2 regions of the Pseudogulbenkiania sp. AW2-16 genome follow, and region 1 is predicted to be linked to the other one. Evidence: predicted binding sites of a transcription regulator. Region 1 holds the regulator's gene; the other holds the start of a gene.
What was found. Region 1 encodes sigma-54, which starts transcription at its own class of promoters, with help from an activator protein. Its sites were predicted from a motif close to CTGGCACGCTTCATGCTT; they were not measured.

Region 1 (3,377 bases):
GCTTGCGAACGCTTATGCTAGGCATTGGGAGACCATTCGGTCAGCAGGGTGTAGAGCTCGTCGGCATTCTGGGCGGCGAGCAGCTTCTCGCGCAGTGGCCGGCTGGAGAAAAGTTGGGCCAGTTCCGACAGCACCTGCAGGTGCAGGTCGGTGGCCTGTTCCGGCACCAGCAGCACGAACAGGATCTGTACCGGCTTGCCGTCCGGGGCGTCGAAGGGAATCGCCGATTTGAGGCGGATCAGTACACCGGCCGCCTCTTTCAGACCACGGGCGCGGCCGTGCGGAATGGCCACACCTTGCCCGAGCCCGGTGGAGCCGAGCTTCTCGCGGGCGAACAGGCACTCGAACACTTCACTGCGCGCGATGCCGCGGGTGTTCTCGATCAGGAGGCCTACCTGCTCGAAGACGCGCTTCTTGCTGGCCACGTCGAGGTCGAGCAGGACGTTGTCCCGAGTTAGGATTTTGCCGATCAGGCTCATAGGGGTCTGTTGAGAGCTGCCAAAAACCCGACGATTCTAGTTGCTTTGGTGTGACAGAGAAAGGACTGTGCAAAGCAAAGCGGGAACCTGATGGTTCCCGCTTTATCAATCAAGGGCTTAGAGTGTGGCTTCTGGCGCCGGGGCCGGTGTCGGAATGGCCCGGTGTTCGCTCAGCTTTTCCTTGTGCTTGAGAACCTGTCGATCCAGCTTGTCCATCAGGAGGTCGATGGCGGCGTACATGTCCGACTCGGTGGCTTCGACGTGGATGTCTTTGCCGGAGAGATGGACGTTGACCTCGGCCTTCTGGACCAGCTTGTCCACGGACAGGGTCACCGCCACGTCGATCACGTGGTCGACATGACGGGTAATGCGTTCGAGCTTGCTTTCGATGTAATCACGCAGCGGTTGGGTAACGTCGAGGTGGAGACCGGTTACTTTGAGGTTCATACCTTACTCCTTCTTGTGTTGGCTGCCCGGCGGATGCTGCCGGGCATGCTGATGATTCAATCCAAGGTCAGAGGACCTTGCGCAGATTGACCGGTGGAATCTGCATGGCTTCACGATACTTCGCTACGGTGCGTCTTGCAACCTGTATGCCCTGTTTTGCGAGCTCGTCGGCCAGGGCGCTGTCGGAGAGGGGTTTGGCGCGGTTTTCGGCGTCGATCATCTGGCGGATGTGCGCCTTGATGGCGGTGGCCGAGCACTCGCCGCCGCTGTCCGTTTCCAGTGCGCTGCCGAAGAAATACTTCAGCTCGAACAGGCCGCGCGGGCACAGCAGGTATTTCTGCGTCGTCACACGGGAGACCGTGGATTCGTGCAGTTCCAGCTCATCCGCAATGTCGCGCAGGATGAGTGGACGCATGGCTACTTCACCGTGTTCAAAGAACGCTTGCTGTCTTTCGACTATAGATTCCGCCACTTTCAGGATGGTGTCAAATCGTTGCTGAATATTCTTCACCAGCCATTTCGCCTCCTGTAGACGCGAGCTCATTTCACCGCCGCCGCCGCGGTTTTCGCTGAGCATCTGGGCGTACATCTGGTTGACGCGCAGGCGCGGCACGGCGGCGTTGTTGAGCTCGGCGCGCCAGCGCCCCTTGACGCGGCGCACGGCGATATCCGGGATGATGTAGCGGGTGTCGTCGACGCCGAAACCGGAGGCCGGGCGCGGGTTGAGGCGGGCGATCAGGGACTGGGCCTGCTTCAGTTCGGCGTCGCTGACGTCGAAGAGACGCTTGAGCCGGGTGTAGTCGCGATTGCCGAGCAGGGTCAGGTGCTCGCGGACGATGGCGTGCGCCAGGGCCTTGCCCGGGGTGCTGTCGGGCAGCTGGGCCAGCTGCAGCGCCAGCGACTCGGACAGCGAGCGGGCGCCGACCCCCTGCGGTTCGAACTGCTGCAGCAGTTTCAAACCGAACGCCAGTTCGTCTTCCTCGATGCCCAGTTCCAGCGGCAGCGAGGCGGCCAGTTCCTGCAGGTCGATCGTGAGGTAGCCGTCTTCGTCCAGTTCCTCGATCAAGAGCTGCACGATGGCGCAGTCGCGCTCGGGCAGGGCGATTTCGCCCAGCTGCGCCAGCAGGTGTTCGCGCAGAGTGACCGGGCGCGGCACGTTGGCCATCGGGTCGTAATCGTCGCCGTCTTCTCCGCGCCGGCTGCCGCTGCCCCAGTCGGTGAGTTCGCCGCTGCTGTCCTCGCGTTCCGGTTCCTGGCGCTCGGGCTCGGCCTCGCTGCCGGCGGCCTCGGTCGGCGTGTTGTCGGCGACCGGCTCGTCGCCCCGCTCCAGCAGCGGGTTGTCCTGCAGGAAGCGCTCGACTTCGGTTTGCAGGTCGACGGTGGACAGTTGCAGCAGCCGGATCGACTGTTGCAGTTGCGGGGTCAGCGTGAGCTGCTGCGAGACCTTGAGCTGTAGCGACTGCTTCATGGCGATTACAGGTGGAAATGTTCGCCCAGGTAAACCTGGCGAACTTTTTCATTGTCGACGAGGGCCTGCGGCTTGCCGGAGGCCAGGACTGCACCGTCGCTGATGATGTAGGCGCGGTCGCAGATGCGCAGCGTTTCGCGTACGTTGTGGTCGGTGATCAGTACGCCGATGCCGCGCTCCTTGAGGAAGGAGATGATCTTCTGGATGTCGATCACGGCGATCGGGTCGACCCCGGCGAAAGGTTCGTCGAGCAGGATGAAGCGCGGGCGGGTGGCCAGCACGCGGGCGATCTCGACGCGGCGGCGCTCGCCGCCGGACAGGGCCAGCGCGTTGCTTTCCCGGAGGTGGGCGATGTTGAGGTCGTCCAGCAGCAGCGTCAGTTCCTGTTCCAGCTCCTCGCCCTTGAGGCCGGCGATCTCGAGGATGGCGCGGACGTTTTCGTCCACCGTCATCTTGCGGAAGATCGATGCTTCCTGCGGCAGGTAGCCGAGCCCGAGGCGGGCGCGCTGGTGCATCGGGAAGTGGGTGATGTCCTGCTGGTCGAGCTGGATGCGGCCGTCGTCGGCGCTGACCGGGCCGACGATCATGTAGAAGCTGGTGGTCTTGCCGGCGCCGTTGGGCCCCAGGAGGCCGATCACCTCGCCGCTTTCGATGTTGAGCGAGACGTCCTTGACCACGGTGCGCTTCTTGAAGCGCTTCTTCAGCCCGGTGACGTTCAGTACGCTGGCGTTCATGGCTGCTGTCCGGTGGTTTGCGGTTGCAGGATGACGGTGATGCGGCCCTTGTTGGGACCGGTGGCGGCGCCGCCCTTGACCTGGTAGGTCTGGCTCTGGGTGTTGTAGGTGATGACGTCGCCGATCACCAGGTCTTCGCCGCGCTTGACGCGGGCGTTGCCGGTGAGCACGGCGGTGTTGGTGATGCCGGTGTAGTCGAGGCGGCTGGCCTCGGCCTTCGATGTATTCGTCCTTGCCGTCCATCTTCTG
Region 2 (3,377 bases), 1.7 Mb from region 1:
TTAGCGGGATAGAAGCAGAGGCCTGCGGCCGGCTGCTGAGCGAGTTTTTCCGGCAGCGCCGTGCTGCCGGCCGAGCATGAAGGGAACGATGAAGATTCGTGTTTCAATCGCCGAACAGGCGCTGACGCTGCGGGACGACGACGGCCGCGTGCTGCGCCGTTACCCGGTATCCACCGCCGCGTTGGGGGCGGGCGAGCGCAGCGGCAGCTACCAGACGCCGCGCGGGCGTCACATCGTGCGCGCCAAGATCGGCGCCGGCATGCCCGTCGGCGCGGTGTTCAAGGCGCGTCGCTGGACCGGCGAAATCTGCAGTGCAGAGGCGTACGCCGCCCAGCCCGAACGCGACTGGATCCTGAGCCGCATCCTGTGGCTGTCCGGGCTCGAACCGGGACGCAACCGCCTGGGCCCGGTCGACACCATGCGCCGCTACATCTACCTGCACGGCACGCCGGACCAGGTCGAATTGGACCACCCCGGCTCGCACGGCTGCGTGCGCATGCGCAACAGCGACATCATCGAGCTGTTCGAGCTGGTGCCGTGCGGTACCGAAGTGGAGATCGTCGAGCATGAACCGGCTTAAGCTGGTGCTGGCCACCGGGCTGGCACTGGCGTCTGCCCTGCTGCAGGCGGCCGAGGGTGAGAACACCCCGCCGCCGCCCGCCGAGGCCGGCTTCATCCTGGCGCAGCAAAGCGCCGGCCCCCTGCTGCCCACACACCCCAACCCGCAACAGTACGGCAAGCCGTGGATCGTGGTCGGGGTGAAATCGCAGTCGCTAACCTTCTACGACGGCTGGGGGTTGATGCAACACCGCTATAGCGTGTCCACCGCCCGCAATGGCGTCGGCGAGCTGGCCAACAGTTTCATGACGCCGCGCGGCTGGCACCGGGTGTGCGAGAAGATCGGCGACGGCGCCGAGGAAAACACCATCATCTTCCGGCGCCAGGTCACGCCGTGGAAGTACACCCCGGCGCTGCACGCGCAATACCCCGAGAAGGACTGGATCCTGACGCGCATCCTGTGGCTGTGCGGCATGGAGCCGGGCAAGAATCAGGGTGGCGACGTCGACAGTTACGACCGCGCCATCTACATCCACGGCGCCGGCGAGCACGTCGCGTTCGGCACCCCGACTTCGCTCGGCTGCGTACGCATGCGCAACCCCGACGTCATCGAACTGTTCCAGCAGGCCGAACTCGGCACCGACGTGCTGATCGACGAAAACGGCTGACCCCCTGCTCCCACCGGCCCAGGTTGGCCGAAGCCCTTTTCCCCGCACCGCACCACGGTGGCTCGCTGAACGACCCGAATCCCATTCGCGGTGCCGCATGACGCTGTTCTGGTGCATGTGCTCCGCCGGCTCCCGCCGGATTCCCCTCCGTCATGGCACGTGGCTTGCTAAGTCCTGTTCAGGGCCATGCCATCTCTCCAGCTGGCCCGCCCGAAAAACATCAAGACAAGGGAGATTCCCATGCACGCCCTAACGCTGCCCCATTCGTCCCACTACGATGAAATGCTGCTCTCCAGCGGCGCGGTCCGCCCCCACTACCAGGGCTTTGCCGAATGGCTGCAGGCCCAGACCCCGGAAGCGTTGTCGCGCAAGCGCGAGGAGGCCAACCAGCGCTTTCACCGGGTCGGCATCACCTTCTCGGTGTACGGCGACGAGTCCGGCGCCGAGCGCCTGATCCCGTTCGATACCATCCCGCGCATCGTGCCCGCGGCCGAATGGCGCGCGCTGGAGGCCGGCATGCGTCAGCGGGTGAAGGCGCTCAACGCTTTCCTGCACGACATCTACCACGACCACGCCATCGTCAAGGCCGGCATCATCCCGGCCGAGCAGGTGTTCACCAACGCCCAGTACCAGCCGGCAATGCAGGGCATTGATCTGCCCGACCAGATCTACGCCCACATCACCGGGGTCGACATCATCCGCCACGCCGACGGCCAGTACTACGTACTGGAAGACAACCTGCGCGTGCCGTCCGGCGTGTCCTACATGCTGGAAAACCGCAAGATGATGATGCGGCTGTTCCCCGAGCTGTTCGCCCGCCACGCCGTGGGCGTGGTCGACCAGTACCCGGCGCTGCTGTTGTCGACGCTGCGCCAGGCCAGCCGGATCGACAACCCCACCGTGGTGGTACTCACCCCCGGCCACTACAACAGCGCCTACTTCGAGCACGCCTTCCTTGCGCAGCAGATGGGGGTGGAGCTGGTGGAGGGGCGCGACCTGTTCGTGCGCGACGACCACGTCTACATGCGCACCACCGCCGGCCACAAGCAGGTGGACGTGATCTACCGACGCATCGACGACGCCTTCCTCGACCCGCTGGCGTTCCGCCCCGACTCCATGCTCGGCGTACCCGGTCTGCTCTCGGCCTACCGCCAGGGCAACGTGATCCTGGCCAACGCCATCGGCACCGGCGTGGCGGACGACAAGTCGATCTATCCCTACGTGCCGGAGATGATCCGCTTCTACCTGGGCGAAGAACCGCTGCTCAACAACGTGCCGACCTGGCAGTGCCGCAAGCCGGAAGACCTGCAGTACGTGCTGGAGCATCTGGACGAGCTGGTGGTGAAGGAAGTCCACGGCGCCGGCGGCTACGGCATGCTGATCGGCCCGGTGGCGAGCGAAGCGGAAAAGCAGCTGTTCCGCGACAAGCTCTCGGCCGACCCGGCCGGCTACATCGCCCAGCCGACGCTGTGCCTGTCGTCGTGCCCCACCTTCGTCGAGGCCGGCATCGCGCCGCGCCATCTCGACCTGCGGCCATTCGTGCTGTCGAGTGGCAAGGACATCACCATGGTGCCCGGCGGCCTGACGCGGGTGGCGCTGAAGGCCGGCTCGCTGGTGGTCAACTCGTCGCAGGGCGGCGGCACCAAGGACACCTGGGTTTTGGAGGACTGAATCATGATGCTATCGCGTACTGCCGACCACCTGTTCTGGATGGGCCGTTACATGGAACGGGCGGAAAACCTCGCCCGCCTGCTCGAAGTCAGCCATGCCATCTCGCTGATGCCGCGCTCGCACAACGGCGGCGCCGAGATCAGCGCGCCGCTGGCGCTGACCGGGAGGCTGGACGATTTCCAGAGCCGCCACAGCACGGCCGAACCCAGCCGGGTGCTGCACTACATGGCCTACGACCTCTCCAATCCGGCCTCGATCCTGTCGGCGCTGCGCAGCGCGCGTGAAAACGCCCACGCGGTGCGCGGCAAGATCAGCTCGGACATGTGGATGTCGCTCAACGCCAGCTGGCTGGAGGGCCGCAAGTTGGCCGAACAGGGCGAGGATTTCCAATTGTTCTTCGACTGGGTCAAGGAGCGCGCCCACCTGTTCCGCGGCGCCACCTACAGCACCATGCGCCGCAGCGATGCCTTCTATTTCCTG

Region 2: ABKF58_RS00990 (circularly permuted type 2 ATP-grasp protein) is a predicted target of sigma-54. The motif match lies at 1,379-1,396, and genes of this name have one in related genera.

What each region holds. Positions count from the first base shown of each region.
Region 1 covers NZ_CP157668.1:1,888,103-1,891,479, forward strand. Annotated here, with positions in the region: gene hprK (HPr(Ser) kinase/phosphatase) at 1-25, opposite strand, end outside; gene ptsN (PTS IIA-like nitrogen regulatory protein PtsN) at 18-479, opposite strand; gene hpf (ribosome hibernation-promoting factor, HPF/YfiA family) at 597-926, opposite strand; gene ABKF58_RS09200 (RNA polymerase factor sigma-54) at 994-2,394, opposite strand; gene lptB (LPS export ABC transporter ATP-binding protein) at 2,400-3,128, opposite strand.
Region 2 covers NZ_CP157668.1:205,235-208,611, forward strand. Annotated here, with positions in the region: gene tadA (tRNA adenosine(34) deaminase TadA) at 1-80, shown strand, start outside; gene ABKF58_RS00980 (L,D-transpeptidase family protein) at 89-580, shown strand; gene ABKF58_RS00985 (L,D-transpeptidase family protein) at 567-1,226, shown strand; gene ABKF58_RS00990 (circularly permuted type 2 ATP-grasp protein) at 1,467-2,897, shown strand; gene ABKF58_RS00995 (alpha-E domain-containing protein) at 2,901-3,377, shown strand, end outside.